One region of the Chryseobacterium sp. AC405b genome, then DNA from elsewhere that is predicted to be linked to it. Evidence: riboswitches for the same ligand, from Rfam matches in the RefSeq annotation. Region 1 holds a riboswitch; the other holds the start of a gene.
What was found. A riboswitch is a leader RNA that binds a small molecule or an ion and turns the genes downstream of it on or off. The one in region 1 is predicted to bind cobalamin.
Positions count from the first base shown of each region.

Region 2: another riboswitch for cobalamin. It lies ahead of ACZZZA_RS16290 (acyl-CoA thioesterase); the one in region 1 lies ahead of ACZZZA_RS00035 (TonB-dependent receptor plug domain-containing protein).

Region 1 is NZ_OZ409877.1:4,137-8,717, forward strand. It holds gene namA (NADPH dehydrogenase NamA) at 1-618, opposite strand, end outside; gene cdd (cytidine deaminase) at 726-1,208, shown strand; cobalamin riboswitch at 1,288-1,464, shown strand; gene ACZZZA_RS00035 (TonB-dependent receptor plug domain-containing protein) at 1,497-3,332, shown strand; gene ACZZZA_RS00040 (DUF5074 domain-containing protein) at 3,346-3,792, shown strand; gene ACZZZA_RS00045 (hypothetical protein) at 3,752-4,390, shown strand; gene ACZZZA_RS00050 (CCA tRNA nucleotidyltransferase) at 4,472-4,581, opposite strand, start outside.
Region 2 is NZ_OZ409877.1:3,435,389-3,439,969, reverse strand. It holds gene ACZZZA_RS16310 (PspC domain-containing protein) at 1-171, opposite strand, end outside; gene ACZZZA_RS16305 (PadR family transcriptional regulator) at 184-513, opposite strand; gene ACZZZA_RS16300 (HD domain-containing protein) at 770-1,360, shown strand; gene ACZZZA_RS16295 (hypothetical protein) at 1,541-2,137, shown strand; gene ACZZZA_RS16290 (acyl-CoA thioesterase) at 2,232-2,615, opposite strand; cobalamin riboswitch at 2,731-2,910, opposite strand; gene ACZZZA_RS16285 (hypothetical protein) at 2,949-3,746, opposite strand; gene ACZZZA_RS16280 (hypothetical protein) at 4,052-4,318, opposite strand; gene ACZZZA_RS16275 (helix-turn-helix domain-containing protein) at 4,581-4,581, shown strand, end outside.

The sequences.
Region 1 (4,581 bases):
AATTTCCAATAGAAAACGAATTCTGTTTTCGAAACTTCCACCATATTCATCAGTTCGAACGTTTGAAAGTGGTGACAGAAACTGATGAATCAAATATCCGTGTGCGCCGTGAATTTCAATAACATCAAAACCTGCATCTACTGCTCTTTTGGCAGCATCTTTAAAATTTTGAACCAACTCTTTTATTTCGTCAACTGACAACACATGGGGAACTCTTTCGGTCGGATGATAAGGAATCGGGCTTGGAGCAATGGTTTCCCATCCTTCTTCTACAGAAATCTGCTTATTTTCCCAAGTAGAACCTTTTCTACCTGCGTGGCCGATTTGAATTCCAATTTTTGAATCAGAATTTTCATGCACAAATTTCACAATTTTCTGAAGTTCAGCGGCTTGCTCATCATTCCAGATTCCCATGCAGTGATTGGTTATTCTGCCACGAGGTTCTACACCGGTTGCTTCAACGATGATTAAACCCGTTCCTCCTTGAGCCCGGCTTCCGTAATGCACATAATGAAAATCATTGGCTAATCCTTCTTGACAAGAATACATACACATTGGCGACATTACCCAACGGTTTTTCAGTTCTACATTTCTAAATTGAATGGGAGTATATAACATTGAATTCTTTTTTTTAAAAGTTTAAAATTACAAATTTAGTATCGTAACAAAGATATTGCCAGCTTGCCTAAAAAGAGGTACATTTATCGCCCTTTTTACGGAACAAAATGAAAAAAAACATACAAATAGGTTACGATCATTTCAAAAGCTCTGGCGAACTGAATGAAACAGAAAAAAAACTATTCGAAAAAGCAAAACAAGCTCGTGAAAACGCTTATGCTCCCTACTCCAACTTTTTAGTAGGATGCTCTGTTTTATTAGAAAACGGGGAAATATATACAGGAAACAATCAGGAAAATGCAGCGTTCCCGTCCGGACTTTGTGCAGAAAGAACAGCTATCTTCTGGATTGGTGCCAATTTCCCAAATGAAAAGATCAAAAAAATATTTATCATTGGCGGACCTAAAGAATTTTCAGCAAAAACACCACCAATTCCACCTTGTGGAGCCTGCAGACAAAGCTTAATGGAATATGAAACAAAGCAGGATGAAAATATAGATGTCTATTTTTCAAATCCAGGCGGGGAAGTTTTCAAGGTAAATTCTATCAAAGATTTGCTTCCATTTTATTTTGATGCGACGTTTATGTAATTTTTTAAAATGTCTTTGCTTCAACTATCTAAGCACACTGAATTTTATTAATTTAAACTTATATTTCTTTTTAAAAGTATATATTTGCAAAAATTTTGGTTTCCAAGGTATTGGAATTAATAGGGAATTGGGTGGAAATCCCAAGCTGTCCCCGCAACTGTAAATCGCGTTAAAATTTTCTACAAAAAGCCACTGCCAAAGCGGGAAGGTGTAGAAAAGCGAAAGTCAGGAGACCTGCCAAACTTTTAACATAAAAATTGATTGCTTTCGGAGGAAAAGCAAAATGATATGAGTATAAAAAGTTCTTTAGTCTTCGTTTTCGCCGTATGCAATTTTTCTCTTTACCTTGGTCAGGAGAAAAACATCGACACCGTGTATATTTTTGACAATCAAATGAATAAGGTTAAACTTTTTCATAAAGTTACCACTTTGACTCCGGCTGATATTCAAAAAAACTCTTCTAATCTTTCTGAAGTTTTACGCTTTCAATCTTCTGTTTACATTAAAGAAAATGGTCGTGGTGCGGTTTCTTCACCTTCTTTTAGGGGAACTACAGCACAACAAACCGCTTTTGTATGGAACGGAATCAACATCAATTCTCAGTTTTTGGGACAGGGAGACGTCAACAATATTGCGCTTTTCGGATATGACCAAATGGAGGTGAAATCTGGTGGCGGAAGTGTGATATACGGAAGCGGAGCGATTGGCGGAAGCATTCATTTGAATAATGATTTAAGTTTCAATCAAGGTTTTAAGGGATTGTTCAATTCTGAAGTTGCATCATTTGGAACGTTTAATAATTTTCTAAAAGCTTCTTTCAGCAATGAAAAATTCAGCTTTAAAGTTTCAGGAAATTATGTAATCAGTGAAAATGATTATGAAGTTGCGGAATCCCAAAATTATATCAACAGAAACGGAAAATTCTACAATACGACATACAATGTTGGAGTTTCCTATAAAATAGCTGACAAACAGACCATTTCATGGCAAAGTCAGTTTTATGATGCGACACAAAACTATCCGATATTCACGGAAAACGGAAATAAAAGTAAATACGAAGCGCAAACTGTAAGAAGTCTGCTTGCGTGGGATATTAATAAGAGTACATTTTCAAACAGTTTAAAAGCTGCATATACGGAAGATAATTTTCAGTATTTCGGGGTTTACGATGCTCCGAGCACCAGTGGCGGAATCAATAAAAACTATATCGTCAAAAACGACTTCAATTATTTTATAAGCCCGAAATGGAATGTGAATGTGATTGGAGAATTTCAACAAAACAAAGGTGAAGGAACAGGAACTTCAGGAATTCGAAAAGTAAGAAGAAATGTTGGTTCAGTCGCAGGTTTACTGAGATATTTTGCTACAGCAAATCTACGTTTTGAAGCGGGTGTAAAGAAAGATTTTGTGCAAGATTTCAGTTCTCCGGTTCTGTATTCATTTTCAGGAAAATGGAAAGCTGCAGATTGGTATCAATTTAATTTAAATCTATCAAAAAACTTCAGGTTTCCGTCTTTCAACGATTTGTACTGGTCGCCGGGTGGAAATTTGAATCTTAAACCTGAAACTTCCAATCAGGCCGATATGAATCATGAATTTAAGGTAAAAGATTTTAAATTGAGCATCACGCCTTACTATATGCGAATTACCGATATGATACGCTGGCTGGATACCGGTTTGGGATATTGGTCGCCATTTAACACCAATAAGGTTGAATCTTATGGTTTAGAATCTCAATTAACCTACGAAAAACTATTTGGCGAACATTTTATTAAACTCAATGCAGGGTATGTTTTCACGAAATCTATCAATTTAGAAACACAAAAACAACTGACTTATGTTCCGTTGCATAAAGTTTTTATGAATGGTGATTATCAGTATAAATTTCTTAAAGTTTACGCCCAGGGAATGTTTAACGGTTTAACCTACACCACTACAGACGAGAGCAGGCCACAAGCTTTGCAGCCCTATTTTGTAATGAATGCAGGAGTTTCAGGAACATTATTGAAAAAATACACTTTAGGATTTAAGGTCAACAATATCACAGATACAATCTATGAAACGGTTGCCTATTATCCTTTACCCAAAAGAAATTACAGTTTAACAGCAACAATAAATTTTTAAAATTTAATATATTATGAAAATAACTAGATTTTTACAACTTATCTTCGGACTGGTTTTATTATTCAACATCTCATGTTCGTCTGAGTATGAGGAAACTTTAACACAAATAAGCTACCAAAACGGATATTTAATTACCAATGAAGGTAATTACGGAGTACCAAATGCTGATGTAAGTTTCATCACAAAAGATCTGAACGTAATGCAAAATGACATCTATAAAGCGAACAACAATAATGAAAACTTAGGAGATGTACTTCAGACAATCGCTTACAACGGAGATCAGGCTTATCTTTTACTGAATAATTCAAATAAAATTCAGGTGGTAAACCGTTATACATTTAAAAAAACAGGTGAGATTACGAGCGAACTCAACAATCCACGTTATATGGCTGTAGCCAATAATATGCTTTATGTTTCTAATGATAAGTACAACGGAACCAAAATCTGTGAATATTTATAAAACTTCAGATTTATCTTTAGTGAAAAAAATTAATTTTACAGATACTGTTGAAACAGTTGTGGTTGCAGGTGGAAATATTTTCGTTCAAAATGCTACTTACGGTTTTGGAAATACTATCACAAAGATCAATACAACTACCAACCAAATTGAAGGATCACCAATTCCACTTCCAAACGGAAACATCAATAAAACAATTGCCTTCAACAATAATGTGTACGCAATTGCAGAAGGAACAAACGATTCTTACATTTACCAGATTTCTCCGGCAGGAACTATCACAAGCACAAAAACGCTTACGGGTATTGCAAAAGCAACAAACCTTCAGATTGATAACGGAAGATATTTTTTCAGCTCTGCGAATAAGATCTATTCTATGGATATGACTGCTACAGCTACACCTACAGCGCCTATTATTACGGCAGTTGATGGCGGACAATACTATACTTTATATGGATTTACTGTAATTGACGGCAGAATTTTCACTTCTGATGTTAAAAACTTTACCCAGGCAAGCGAAATGAGTGTATACACTACTTCCGGAAATCTGATTAAAAAATTCACAACAGGAATGGGAGCAACAAACGTTTATCCAAACTAATTGATTTAGATTAAATTATTGATATAAAAATTCGGGCGGTTTCTACGAAACCGCCCGAATTTTTTGTTTTATTGAGAAAATTTATAATGACAACCCAAGCTTTTCAGCTTCTGTAATAACAAATTTTTTAGCTTCTTCTTTTTCGTTAGGAATTTCTCCTTCAAGAATTGCTTCCTTTACTTTTTCTTTTA
Region 2 (4,581 bases), 3.4 Mb from region 1:
ATCTCTGAAGATTTCAACCATTCTGATTTCTATGTCGTGCATTACCTCGTCTGCTTCAGAAGCTTCCAATGAGCTTCTCAATGCGTTAAGATAATCGCTGAGCTTTATATATGCGTGTTCTTCTATTGTGAAAGAAAAACCTGCGAGTCCTATTGAGAGTGTCTTGTTCATAGCTTTGTTTTTTTAAATTTTTTGAGTGATTTGGTTGACAGAATCTGTCAATTCTTTCCAGGTATTTTGCAGTTCGGTTAAAAAAGTGCTGCCTTTTTCTGTGATCTGATAGTATTTTCTTGGTGGTCCTCCTGTAGATTCTTCCCATCTGTACGAAAGAAATTCTCCGTTTTTTAGTCTTGTTAAAAGAGGGTAGAGGGTTCCTTCCACAACATCCAGTTTTCCTTTTTTCAGTTCATCTATTAAATCCGAAACATACATTTCGCGATTGTTGATAAGACTTAAAATACAGAATTCCAGAATCCCTTTTCGCATTTGCGCTTTGGTATTTTCAGTATTCATCTTTAATAAGTTTTGTTTTGAGTTATATAAAACCGGTTTAGATTTCTAGTTAGTTAAACCTTCTCCGATTCTACATTACAAAGATATGTAATTAAAATGGTAATATGCAATACAAAGTAGTGAAATTATTTTAATTAATTATTTAATATACTGATATCCAGTTAAATAAATTTTAATTTTTAAATTTTATAAAACTTTTTTTATTCAAATCTCCTTTTAAAATCAGGATTTTAATGATAAATCTTATTTTTGTTAAATGAAAATTCAAAAAGAAATTGATTTTATTATCGCCGTTGATGCTCTAAAAAATGTGCAAAGAAGAAACTACAATGCAGACGACTCAAGGAGAGAAAATACGGCAGAACATTCCTGGCAAATTATTATTCTTGCTCAAATTCTTTTTCCGTATGCCAAAAACAGTGCAGATATTGACTTGCTGAGAGTGATCAGAATGCTTTCTATTCATGATCTGGTAGAAATTGAGGCTGGTGACACCTTTCTCTTTGATGAAGTAGCAATGGCAGGGAAATTTGAAAGAGAAAAACTTTCTGCTCAAAATATTTTCGGAATTCTTGATGAACCATTACGCTCAGAATTTTTTAATCTTTGGTTAGAATTTGAAGAAGAGCAAACTCCTGATGCAATTTTTGCCTGCGCCATAGATAGAATAATGCCTTTCATTCTCAATTCTCATACTTCAGGAAAAAGTTGGACAGAAGCTGCGGTAACCGAAAAACAGGTAAGAAATATTCTCGAAAATGCAATAAGCAGAGCTTCTGACGAAATGGGCGAGGCTTTTCAGTTTTTAATGACTAAAAATCTTGAAACGGAAAAAGTTTTGAAATGATTTCTTTAAAATTTTAAATTACTTCTGAAAATTTTGGTGTTCTGATTGTTGTATTGCTTAAAAAAGTTATGCTGACAAGATTACGGCAGAAGATCTGCAATATCATCAAAGTGAAAATAACTACACACTTTCAAAAATTTGTGTAAAATCTTTTTATAACTTAGCATAAAATGAATTTTGATGAAACTATTCTTTTTCTTAATAATTGCTGAAATAATTATGAGCTGCAGCAGCAAAAATATAAGGTGTTATAGTAATAATACAGATTTGATTATTGAAGAAATTATTGATAATAGTGAACCTGATTTTAAATTTCAAGCTGGGGGAAATATTTTAAATAAAAATAGATTAGTCAGTTCTTTTATGAAATCATCAACAGATTTTAAAAACACAAATGAAAAAGAATTTGAGAATATCTTTTTGCACATCGGATATGATGGCACACCTTATACTGATGAAGTTAAATTTTTAAATAGTTCTGACTATAAAAATTTTGTTATACAATATGAAAATAATAAAATATCAGAATTAAGTGATATAATTAAAAAGAAATATAGAAATTCCACTATGTTAGAAATTATTCAAGACAGGAAGAATAATGTTTTTTATGCATATTTAGAATTTTCAAAGCCCTTCTTTTCAAAAAATAATCAAACTGCCTATATAGAAGTAAATTATTATTCGGAAGGAGTATATGGTCATGGCAATGGTTTTATACTAAAAAAAACTTCGACAGGTTGGGAAATAGTCAGAGTACTTAACTTATGGATTTCTTAATTTATTTTCAAAAAATGAAGAAAAAAATATACTAAAAGGTAGCAAATATTTTAAGGTTTCGGCGGGCCTTTGGCCCGCCGAAACCTCTTAAAAATTATAGTATTCGGATTGGTTTTTTAAATTCATCAATCGCTACAAAAGTAAAATCCCCCACAATTGCCCTCTCTCTTTCATAGGAATACATTTGCTCGGTGTAAATTTCAACATTCACTTTCATACTTGTTTTTCCGACGTGTGAAACTTTTCCAATTAACTCAACAATCGTTCCTGCGGGAATAGGCTTTTTGAAATCAATTTTATCGCTGCTTACGGTTACCACTCGTTTTCTTGCGAAACGTGTTGCTGTAATAAATGCAACTTCATCCATCAATTGCATGGCAGTACCACCGAAAAGGGTGTCGTAATGATTGGTTGTGTTAGGAAAAACCGCTTTAAAAATTCGGGTCTCGGAAGTTTCAATTCTTTCTTCTGTAGTCATATTTCATTATTAATTAAAGCGAAAATGAAATATATTGAAGCAAGCAAACCGTTCAGGAACATAGAATTTCCCTGAATATGCCATAAGATCAATAAACTTCAAATCGCGAAAGTTTTTTTGTTTAAAAAAATAGGCAGGTCTCCTGACTTGTACCATCTCTATCTCCTTCCCATACCTTTTGCACAGTGGATTTTGATAAAAACTACAGATACTTACAGTTGCGCGACAGTTCGTGATTTTCACACGATTCCCTTTTCATCTGCGGTTAGGCAGAACCAATTTCCTGAAAAGCCAAATTCTTTTCAAATACAAAAATAATGATAAATAGACGAATTATTCAGGATTTTTTAAAATAATCTGGCTGATTACTTTCCCTTCTTTTATGGTCCAAAGCGTAGTATATCTGTTTGCTCCTGAACCATTGATCATGTAAAGAAATATGTGATCATCGTCAATAGAAGTAACTCCGATGTTTTCAAAATCCATCGTAGGTTGGAACATGTTTTTAATCGCTTCTCTTACGAAAACAGAACCTCTTCCGGGTTGCTGCACTCTGATTGATTTGATTTCGGTCATCCCGGTTGGTAATTCTTTATCAATTCCCCATGGTTTTACTTTGTCGATAGTTGTGATATTTCCATCTGGATCTTTTACCTGTTTGCGGAAACCTGCATTAGAGGGATATATATCAATTATGACTTTGCTTCTTTGTGCAGCAGGTATTTTCGAATTACTGTTATCAGTAAAGATTAAGGATTTTCCGTTTTTTGATTTTGAAGGTGTGAAATGTGGCAGCTGATCAATAAATGCAATTCTGTTTTTATTTACCATACCTTCTTTGTTAAGACTGTCGTATCTTACAAAAGGTTTTTCTATTTCAGCTTTTTCGGGATATTGAATCCATATCCATTCAGTTTCTCCGGGTGCGGGCTTTACATAAACGAAAACGTCACCTCTCTTCATCCTTATTTTATCAACGATTTTTCTATAATCTTCTTTATGTACTCTTACCATTGCGTAGCCTTCTTCAGCTTTTACAACACCAAAAGGAACTTTGTTCTGTGCAGAAAATAACGAAAGAGAGAAAATACAGAATACCGAAAAATAAATTGCTTTGTTTATAAAAGTCATTATGAAGAATATTTATAGCTCAAAGATATAATTTAATATTTTTTCTATGGTAATTAAATCTCTTCAATTCTGTTAAATATTTACAGATTTTAAGGAGTTTATGAAACTCTGCTTTATGGTAAGTTTTTGCTATTGATCAATATAAGCCTTATCTCGTAATAACTGTATTTTATTTGCTTCGTTGATTTCTTGTAAAGTGTAAGTTATTTCTTAAAATAAAAGAGCAGAACTATTAATAATTCTGCTCTTTTATATATAAGTCGTTAATCTATTGGTAAATATTTAGTTTTTAATTTGTTTAAATTTTAAGGATTATCAGGAGCTCCGACAATAATAGAATCTTGCCTGATTCTCCAGTGTGTTCCATTTTTAGGAGGATCTGTAGGTGTGATGACAACAATTATAGAATCGTCTTTGCTGTAAGTAGATGGGTTATCCTCTTCTTCTGATGCTTCTTTGAGAGAAAATTCTACAGACTCTGGCTTTTCTGATTGCAATTCATCATCTTGTCGACAAGATACTATACAAATGCTCATTAGAAAAACTGCGATTAAGAAATATTTTTGTACCATGTGGGTAATATTTAAAGTTTTTGGGTTGGTTTATTTTACGATACAAATATATTGATGTATCTCTCATTTTGCAACATTATATCAAATCTTTTTATATGTATCTCTGTAAAAATTTATAAATATTTACGCATATCGTTTTATACATCTCTAAAATTCAATTTTTTATCAATATACGAATCTTATTATTTTTATTTATTGAGAAGATTGTAATAATAGATGAATTTGCTTATTTTTGGCTATGATTTTCACAGATAAATATTCAA